Regions from separate parts of the Variovorax sp. RTB1 genome, predicted to be linked through region 2. Evidence: predicted binding sites of a transcription regulator. Region 2 holds the regulator's gene; each other region holds the start of a gene.
What was found. The regulator FNR, encoded in region 2, switches genes on or off when oxygen is low (the NO sensors DNR and NnrR bind a similar motif). The targets are predictions, from matches to a motif close to TTGATNNNNATCAA.

Region 1 (2,199 bases), on a different contig from region 2:
ACCACCAGCAGCGCATCGGGATAGGCGGCGAACAACGTGCGGAACACGGTGCCGTCGTCGAAGCCGGGAACGACCGGCTTGCGCGGTGTATTCATGCCGACACGACGGCGGGCACGAAAAGATAGCCGGCGCCGCGCACCGACTTGACGATGCGTGGCTGGTTCGGGTCGTCGCCGAGTTTGCGGCGCAGCCGGCCGATCTGCACGTCGATGGTTCGATCGAACGGGCCACCATCGCGGCCTCGTGTTCGCTCCAGCAGGAAGTCGCGCGACAGCACGCGGCCGGTGTTTTCGGCCATGACGCGCAGCAGATCGAACTCGCCAGTGGTGAGCGGCACTTCATCGCCCTGCGCCGCGCGGAGGCGGCGCGCTGCGATGTCGAGCGTCCAGCCGGAGAAGCGAAGCGTCGTGGGTGGCGCATCGGGCGCGGACGCCGCGTCGACGACCGCTACTACAGGCGCCGCCGCGGGCGCTGCAATCCGGCGCAACACAGCCCGGATGCGCGCCAGCAGTTCGCGCAGATCGAAGGGCTTGGTCACGTAATCGTCGGCGCCGATCTCCAGGCCGACCACCTTGTCGACAGCATCGCCGCGGCCAGTCACGATCACCAGTCCGCACTGCCATCGCTCTCGCACCTGCCGCGCGATGGTGATGCCGTCTTCACCCGGCAAGCCGAGGTCGAGCAGCACGACCGCCGCCGGGTCTTGCCGCATCAGGTCGAGCAGGGCTCGGCCCGAATGGCGCTGGCTGACACGAAAGCCGTGGACCTGCAGATAGTTGGCCAGCAGCAGGGTGATCTCGGTTTCGTCGTCGAGAACAGCGATGTGGATGGAGGTTGAGGGCACGCACCATGTTAGATGCAAGAGAAGTCATGGAGTGCGGCGTTGGACACATTGATCGCGGATTGACCTGCATCAAGCCTTCCCGCGCTGCAGGCGCTTTCAATCGGTGCTGCGCAATGTTGCGCATCCTATGACCCTCGTCTTTTCAAACTTCATGAACACGTCCATCTCAACGTCGGCCCCGAACCGCAGGCGCAGGGCCTTTCTCGTTGGCGGCGGCATCGCGTCGTTGTCGGCCGCCGTGCTGTTGATTCGCGATGGCGGATTTCAGGGCACCGACATCTTCATCTTCGAAGAGATGCAGGTAGCAGGCGGCGCACTGGACGGTTCAGGCGATGCCGAAGCAGGTTACGTAACCCGCGGCGGCCGCATGTGGACCGAGGAGGCTTATGTCTGCTTGTGGAATGTGCTGGATTCGGTGCCGGACCGTCACGGCGCAGGGTCGCTGAAAGACGCGGTCTGGGACTTCAACGAAGCTTTGCAATCGCACGCCAACGCGCGGCTCATCGACCGGCAGCACCGCATCCTGGATGCGGCCGATCTGGGCTTCGATGCGCGCGACCGCCTCGATGTGCTGCGCCTGCTCGCCACGCCGGAGCGCATGCTCGGCGCCGAGCGTATCGAAGACTGCTTCACCGAGCACTTTTTCAACTCCAACTTCTGGGCGATGTGGCGCACAACCTTCGCCTTCCAGAACTGGCACAGCGCCGTCGAAATGCGACGCTATTTGCTCCGCTTCCTGCAGGAGCTGCCGCGCATTCACACGCTGGCCGGCGTTCGTCGCACAGCCTTGAATCAGTACGACTCGATCGTCCGACCGATGCAGGACTGGCTCGCGGGGCAAGGCGTGACGTTCCAGTTCGGAAACAAGGTCGTGGACATGGATTTCGAAGACTTCGCAGAGATGACCGAGGTCGCGCGCAACACCGACGGCTTGCGCGTCACTGCCATCCATTGCAACCGCGGCGACGAGTTCTTCTTGCATCAGGTCGGGCCCGACGATCTGGTCTTTGCCACGCTCGGTTCGATGACCGCCGACACCCGCATCGGCGACAACGATCACGCGCCGGCACTGTGGCGAGACAAGCGCGACGGCGGCTGGACGCTTTGGGAAAACCTCGCGCGCAAGGTGCCGACCCTGGGCCGACCGGAGACGTTCAACGGCAACGTCGACGAGAGCAAGTGGGAGTCTTTCACCGTCACGCTGCGAAGCCCCTTGCTGGTGAAGCGCATCGAAGCGTACTCAGGCAACGGGCCGGGCACGGGCGGCCTCATGACGTTCAAGGACTCGCCGTGGTTGATGTCGATCGTCGTGCCGCACGCACCGCACTTCGCGGGTCAACCCGAGGGCGTCTACA
Region 2 (2,199 bases):
TCCAGACCGCCTGCACGGAGATGACCAGCAAGGCGACGCCGGCGAGCCGGGTTCCCCATTGCTGGCGCCATGCGCCCAAGCCGATGGCAAAGCGGTGCCACAGCCAGGGCGCGACGAGCAACGACGCACCGCTGCCGGCCGCGAACAGCACCATGATGAAAGCGCCCTGCAGCGGACCGTTGGCCAGGCTCGCCAGCATGAGCGCGGAATACAGCAGGCCGCACGGCATGGCGACCCATGCAAGACCGGTCGCGAACACGCTGGCGGCAGAGCCCGTCAAGGCGCGCAATCGCTCTGCGAGGAGACGGCCGACCCGTTGCGACCACAGCGGCTGACGCCCGGTCACGGCCAGCACCGCGCCCCAGGCCATCACGACCACGTGGAACAGCATCCAAAGGCCGCGAAGCGCGGAGACATTCACGCTGGCCCATGTCAGGCTTTGCACGGTGGCAGCGGCCAGTGCGCCTGCTGCCGCATAGCCCGCCATCCGGCCAGCTTGGAGCAGCAACGGCGCCATCGGCAAAGCAGCGGGCGTGATCGCGATGACGCCATGGCCGGGTCGAACTCCCACCCCACGCACGACACCCGCGCACGCCGCACCGCACATGGCCACGCAATGCGGACCACCCGCCAGTCCCATCAACAGCGCGGATGCGGCCAGTGCGGTTTGCATGATCAATAGCGCCGCCGAAAGAGCGTGAGCAGCGATGGTCGGCGACAGCGGTTCATGGTGCTGCGACTTTGCGTTCGATCATTCGAACGCCACTTGATCTGCATCAACGCGGACACAAAAGCCGAACGGAGAATCGAGCGGAGCAGCGCGGCGCTTTCGCTTGCTTTGTCACGCTGCAAATTTCACCGCACCACCTGCCGCAAAGAGACAGTCGCAAAGAGACAGCCGCCATGACACCTCAAACCATCAAAGTCGCATGCTCCAACTGCAACCTGCGCGAACTGTGCATGCCGGTCGGCCTCAACCCGGAAGAGCTTGCGCGCATCGACGACCTGGTGGCGACGCGTCGCAAGGTGAAGCGCCGCGAAACCCTCTTTCGCAATGGCGAGCGGTTCACCTCGCTCTATGCGATTCGGACTGGCGTGTTCAAGACACGGGTGGCATCGGAAGACGGTCGCGATCAGGTCACGGGCTTCCAGATGGCCGGCGAGATCATCGGACTCGATGGCATCGTGAACGACCATCACACCTGCGACGCGGTGGCACTCGAAGACGCCGAGGTCTGCGTGATGCCGTTCGACCGCATCGAGGAGCTGTCGCGCGAGGTCACTTCACTGCAGCGCCATGTGCACCAGATCATGAGCCGCGAGATCGTGCGCGAGCACGGCGTGATGCTGCTGCTGGGCAGCATGCGTGCCGACGAGCGGTTGGCCGCCTTTCTGCTCAACCTCGTGGAACGCCTGCATGCGCGCGGCTTCTCGAAGTCCGAGCTGATGCTGCGCATGACGCGCGAAGAAATCGGCAGTTACCTCGGGCTCAAGCTGGAGACAGTCAGCCGCACCTTGTCCAAGTTCGTGGACGACCGCATCGTCGAAGTCGACATGCGGCATGTTCGGATCCTCGACGCCGATGCTTTGCGCAGGATGATCAACCCGACGGTGTGAGGCGCTAGCGCGGCGGCGGCGACGGCATGTCCTGCACCGGCGTCGTGGTGTGGTTGCGGCCCTTTTCGGCCGGCACCAGCGCCTTGTCGGCCACCGGCCCAGCCGACTTGCCCGCCAGCGTCCGATTGATCTCCAGGCCCTTCTGGTAGTAGTTTTCTTCGACCACCGGGTCTGCCGTGCTGATCGCGATCCAGGCCGACGTCAGGCTGCCGACCACCACCACGGCGGGCAGGCCCAGCACGAGCCAGACCAGCGGGAATTTCCACCACGGTCCGGAACCTTTGGAAGCAGGGGGAAGCGCGCTCATTTTCAAGTCTCCAGTCGGTTATCGGGGAATGAGGAACACGGCCTTTTCAGAGACCTGCGACGCACCGTCGGCGGACCGCACGTTGAAGAAAACGGTGTGCGATCCGGGTGGTGCATCTTCTGCAGGCACTTGCAGCCGCACCGCCACCCAGCGCGACTCGGCCGGCCCGACATCGACCGCCTGGCTGGGCGTCGCCACGGCAAGACCCTTCAGTCCGCTGGCATCGATGCGGTAACGCTGAGAGCGCTCGGTCGCGTTCATGATCTGCAGCCGAT
Region 3 (2,199 bases), on a different contig from region 2:
CATGGTGGGTTCCTTGTAGGTTCCTGATGGAGTGAGGTAAGCCTATTCGCCGAGTGCAACAGCTTCACCACCGCAAGGGCGCGTTGCGTAACAGACCGTCAACGCTTTGTGTCTTGAGTGCGCTGCCACCTTTTTTGCGCAATGGCTTGACGCAAATCAATCGCCGATTTGAAGGCGCACCTAAGGTCGGACACGCCTATGAACTTGCCCGCCGCACCTGTCGATAGAACTTTCTGGCCAAGCCAGGGCTTGGGCGGAGCGGATGTTCGACGCACGTTCGACCTCGCGCGCAGCCTCAAGGCCAACGCCCTGGTCGGCGAGGGGCTGCCGCTCGCGGGCAAGAACCTGGCGCTGTTGCGCGCCACGTCGGCGCCGCAGGACGACTCGGTGTTCCAGGACGCAGCAGCGGCCCTCGGCGCCCGGGTCGCGGATGTCTGGCTGGGCGACTCGATCGGGCCACCGGGGAGCGAGTTCCAAAACTTGCCGAAGATGCTCGGCCGCCTTTATGACGCCGTCGATTGCGGGAGCGTGTCGGCCATCTCGGCTGCGCAGATCGAAAGCCAGGCAGGCATTCCCGTCTACCGCGGGCTCGAAGGGCATCCCGCTGCGGTGCTGGCCGACCTCATGGCACTGTGCGAGCAGCGCCCGCTCAATGTAGCCGCCGCGGCCAATACAGCCGAGGCAGCGCTGCTCTTTGTCGGCGACGTGACGACCGGCCGCGGTCGAAGCTTCCTGCAGGGCGCACGGCAACTCGGCTTCGACGTGCACTCGATGGACACCCCTGTCGACGCGCTTCAGGATGCGTCGGCAATCGATGCGCCCTTCGTCGTCGATGCGACCGATACCGAACATTGGGTGCTGGTCGGCCCGGCGGCAAGCGTCGAGGATGCGCAACGAACAGCGAACCATCGCTTCGTGCTGCAAGCGGTGCTGTTGATCACCCTCCTGGCGCGCTGAACCGAGCGCTGAAATTTCGCGCTCCGTTCGACCCGATGGCAATGCCGATTTCCCTTGATCTTTATCAAGCTCGGCCAAAAGACGGCTTCCATACTGACGCCAACGACTTCATCTCACTCACGGCCCCCCTATTTCAGAAAAGAGCGCGCCATGTACCAAAAGATCCTGGTTCCCATCGACGGCAGTGCGACCTCCGCACGCGGCCTCGAAGAAGCGATTCAACTGGCCAAACTGACCGGTGGCCGGCTCCGGCTGATTCACGTGACCGATGAACTGTCCGCAGGCTTCGCGATGGAGTGCTATGCGGGCTCGGGTGAGTGGCTGACGGTCGTGCGCGAAAACGGCGCCAAGCTGCTCGAAGTCGCGACTGCGACCGTCAAGGCGGCGGGCGTACCGGTCGACTCCGTGTTGCTCGACGGCCTCGCCGCCACGGTGGAACTGCTCGTGACAACGCAGGCGACGTCGTGGGGAGCGGATTTGATCGTGCTCGGTACGCACGGACGCCGTGGCGTCGGGCGTGCGTTTCTCGGCAGCAGCGCCGAGCAGGTGCTGCGCCATTCACCGGTGCCGGTGCTGCTCGTGCGTGCACCCGAAGTTCCGGACGCGCCCACGAAGACCGCTGCATCGAGCCAGACGGTCCACGTGAAATTGCCTTCTGCTGCGTTGTCGATCGAATAACCCGGAGCCCATGCTGATGTCACTGCCGATACCGACCGCGAACCCCACCAACTTCTCGCAGCTGGACGCCTGGTGGCGCGCCGCCAACTACCTGTCGGTCGGCCAGGTCTACCTGATGGGCAACGCCTTGCTGCGCGAGCCACTGACGCTGGCGCACATCAAGCCGCGGCTGCTCGGGCATTGGGGCACCACGCCGGGCCTCAATTTTGTCTACGCGCACATGAACCGCGCCATCGTCGCCCGCGACCTCGATGCGATCTTCATCGCGGGTCCGGGCCACGGCGGTCCCGGCGTGGTGGCCAACACCTACCTCGAAGGCACCTACAGCGAGGTGTACTCGTACGTCACGCAAAACGCTGAAGGCATCCAGCGGCTCTTCAAGCAGTTCTCGTTTCCGGGTGGCATCCCGAGCCACGTCGCGCCTGAAACGCCGGGCTCGATCCATGAAGGCGGCGAGCTCGGCTATTCGCTGCTTCACGCGTTCGGCGCCGTGTTCGACAACCCCGACCTCATCGCCTGCTGTGTGGTCGGCGATGGCGAGGCCGAGACCGGTGCACTGGCAGC
Region 4 (2,199 bases), on a different contig from region 2:
AGTGGCCTGCCCCATGTGCCGAAATGGAGTGTGCCCAGCAAGTGGAACCCAACGTAGGCCGCGACCATCGCGACGCCGAGCGCCGAGAAGAGTTCGAGCACCGCCGACGACAGGAACGCGATGCGCAGCACGGCCATCGTGCGGCGGCGCAGCGATTGCGCGGCGTCGCCGAGCCGCTCGGCCGTGAGGTCGACAGCGCCGAGCGCACGCAGCGTGGCAAGGCCGCGCAGCCGGTCGAGCAGGAAGGCGTTCATGCTGCCCATCTCGACCATCTGCGCCTCGCTGGCGGCGCGGGCGCGCCAGCCGACGAGTGCCATGAACACGGGGATCAATGGCGCCGCAACGAGCAACACCAGCGCGGCGACCCAAGAGAGGCTCGCGACCACGAGAAGAATCACCAACGGCACGAGCGTGACGCGCAGACGCACCGGCTGATAGCGCACGAGATACGGCATGAGCGCTTCGGCCTGCTCGGCGATCACGCTGGCGGCGGCACCGGAGGCGGGCCGATGGCGGTCGAGCGGTGAGCCGCTCGCTAACGCCGCCGCGGCCCGTGCACGCAAAGTCGACAGATGGGCGCGCGCTTTGCCGAAGAGCTGGCGCGTGCCCCACGCGTCCAGCAGCGCGCGCAGCAGGCCGATCGCCAAGATGCCGAGCGCCGGCGCAAGCACAGCGGACAGCGCAGGGGACAGCGCAGGGGACAGCAACTCGGTCCATGACCCGGAATGCGCTGCGATCGCGAAACCTGCGACATCGGTATCGCCTCGATGGCCGACTGTTTGCGACATGCGCTGAACCGCCCCGGCCAGCAACGCCGCCTGAGGCAACCAGAGCAACGCCGCCGCCGCCTGCAACACACCGCCCACGCCGGTCGCCGCGAAGAATCGCAGCGAGGGCGCCGGGGCGGCGGGAGTCGGCGCAGCCGAGGCAGATCCCATCTTCTTCATGTTCTTTTTAGTTTCAGCAATCGCTGAAGGTTGCACAACATGGCCGGCGCTCGTCGATGCCGCCAGTCCGTGCCGTGAGGTTGCCCGCTGCGCCTGCGAGACGCAACCGTGCCTAGAAGGCCGAATTGATCTGTGTCAAGAAAAGGACCAGAGATCGGCCAGCGCTGCGTGTGGACACCGGCGTTGCCGGCGGTGCTCGCGGCTCAGAGCGAAACGAGGAAGCCGCAGACCAGCAGCCCGGCGAACAGCGCGAGCACGGCGCGCCAGCTCGCGGGGCGCAACTCGATGCGGCGATAGAGAACCCACGCTGCCGCCAGCGAGAGTGCGAGGGCCGCGACCATGCCCGCTGCGTCGATCCAGGGGGCGGCTGGCGCCCAATGGCTGACCACCGCGCTGACCAGCAGGATCACTGGAAAGTGAATCAGGAACAGGGAGTACGACATGCGTCCGAGTTGTGCGAGCGGCCGCGCCCACGCCGGACATGCAGACGACTTCAGCCAATGCAAACGCTGCGCTCCCGCTATCGCGAGCGAAGTCATGAGCGCAATGGCGATGCGGCTGCGCCACTCGAACGCCAATGCCGATACGCCGAGCAACACCAACAGGAGAAAGCCGGCACGCCATGCTGTCGGACTGCCGTGTTTGTCGGACCGGTCGGCGCAACCGATCCAGAACGTCAACATCCCCAAACCATAAGCGCCGAAAAAATAAAGCGCCGTCGCGTCAAGTTCAGCGTGCAGATTGAAAAAAACGAGGGAACTGGTGACGAGGCCGAACACGATCACCACGGCGATCCAATGTGCACGCAACGAACGCGCGACGCTGTCGGATATGTTGCTCATGTCTTCAATGTCCTGCGCGTCTCCGATGCCGCGACGCCAGTGCCGCTCGACCCATGCCGCCAAGCCAACCGCGGCCAGCGACAGCGCGAACAACTGGAAGTCGATCGCCACGTACCACACACCGGCCGACAAAGCGTCGTAGCCGAGCAGATCCTGCAGCAGCAATCCATGCGCCAGCAGCTGCATCAAGTTGGGTGCACCCGGAACCGCGTCGTCCTGTAGCAAGGGCCTTGCGATCGCGGCCACGACCACGCTGACGATGAGCGCTGCGAGGTACGGGATGATCAGCCGCAGGTAGCGCCGCGCAATACGTTCCAGCGGCCTGCCGGCGTTCAGCTGCACTGCCGGGGCCATGCTGCCAGCAGTCAGAAAACCGGCAATGACCAGGAACACCTGTACGGCCAGGCGCC

Region 1: the regulator FNR is predicted to act here: its motif matches at 904-917, upstream of QN397_RS15220 (oleate hydratase).
Region 3: the regulator FNR is predicted to act here: its motif matches at 1,012-1,025, upstream of QN397_RS15245 (universal stress protein).
Region 4: the regulator FNR is predicted to act here: its motif matches at 1,073-1,086, upstream of cydD (thiol reductant ABC exporter subunit CydD).

What each region holds. Positions count from the first base shown of each region.
Region 1 is NZ_JASJXG010000023.1:9,220-11,418, reverse strand. Features, by position in the region: gene QN397_RS15230 (PAS domain S-box protein) at 1-95, opposite strand, end outside; gene QN397_RS15225 (response regulator transcription factor) at 92-844, opposite strand; gene QN397_RS15220 (oleate hydratase) at 996-2,199, shown strand, end outside.
Region 2 is NZ_JASJXG010000027.1:59,862-62,060, forward strand. Features, by position in the region: gene QN397_RS16850 (sulfite exporter TauE/SafE family protein) at 1-673, opposite strand, end outside; gene fnr (fumarate/nitrate reduction transcriptional regulator Fnr) at 904-1,617, shown strand; gene QN397_RS16860 (FixH family protein) at 1,622-1,924, opposite strand; gene ccoG (cytochrome c oxidase accessory protein CcoG) at 1,943-2,199, opposite strand, start outside.
Region 3 is NZ_JASJXG010000023.1:14,187-16,385, forward strand. Features, by position in the region: gene QN397_RS15235 (Crp/Fnr family transcriptional regulator) at 1-3, opposite strand, end outside; gene QN397_RS15240 (hypothetical protein) at 199-957, shown strand; gene QN397_RS15245 (universal stress protein) at 1,108-1,635, shown strand; gene QN397_RS15250 (phosphoketolase family protein) at 1,652-2,199, shown strand, end outside.
Region 4 is NZ_JASJXG010000033.1:5,706-7,904, forward strand. Features, by position in the region: gene cydD (thiol reductant ABC exporter subunit CydD) at 1-947, opposite strand, end outside; gene QN397_RS18385 (acyltransferase family protein) at 1,151-2,199, opposite strand, start outside.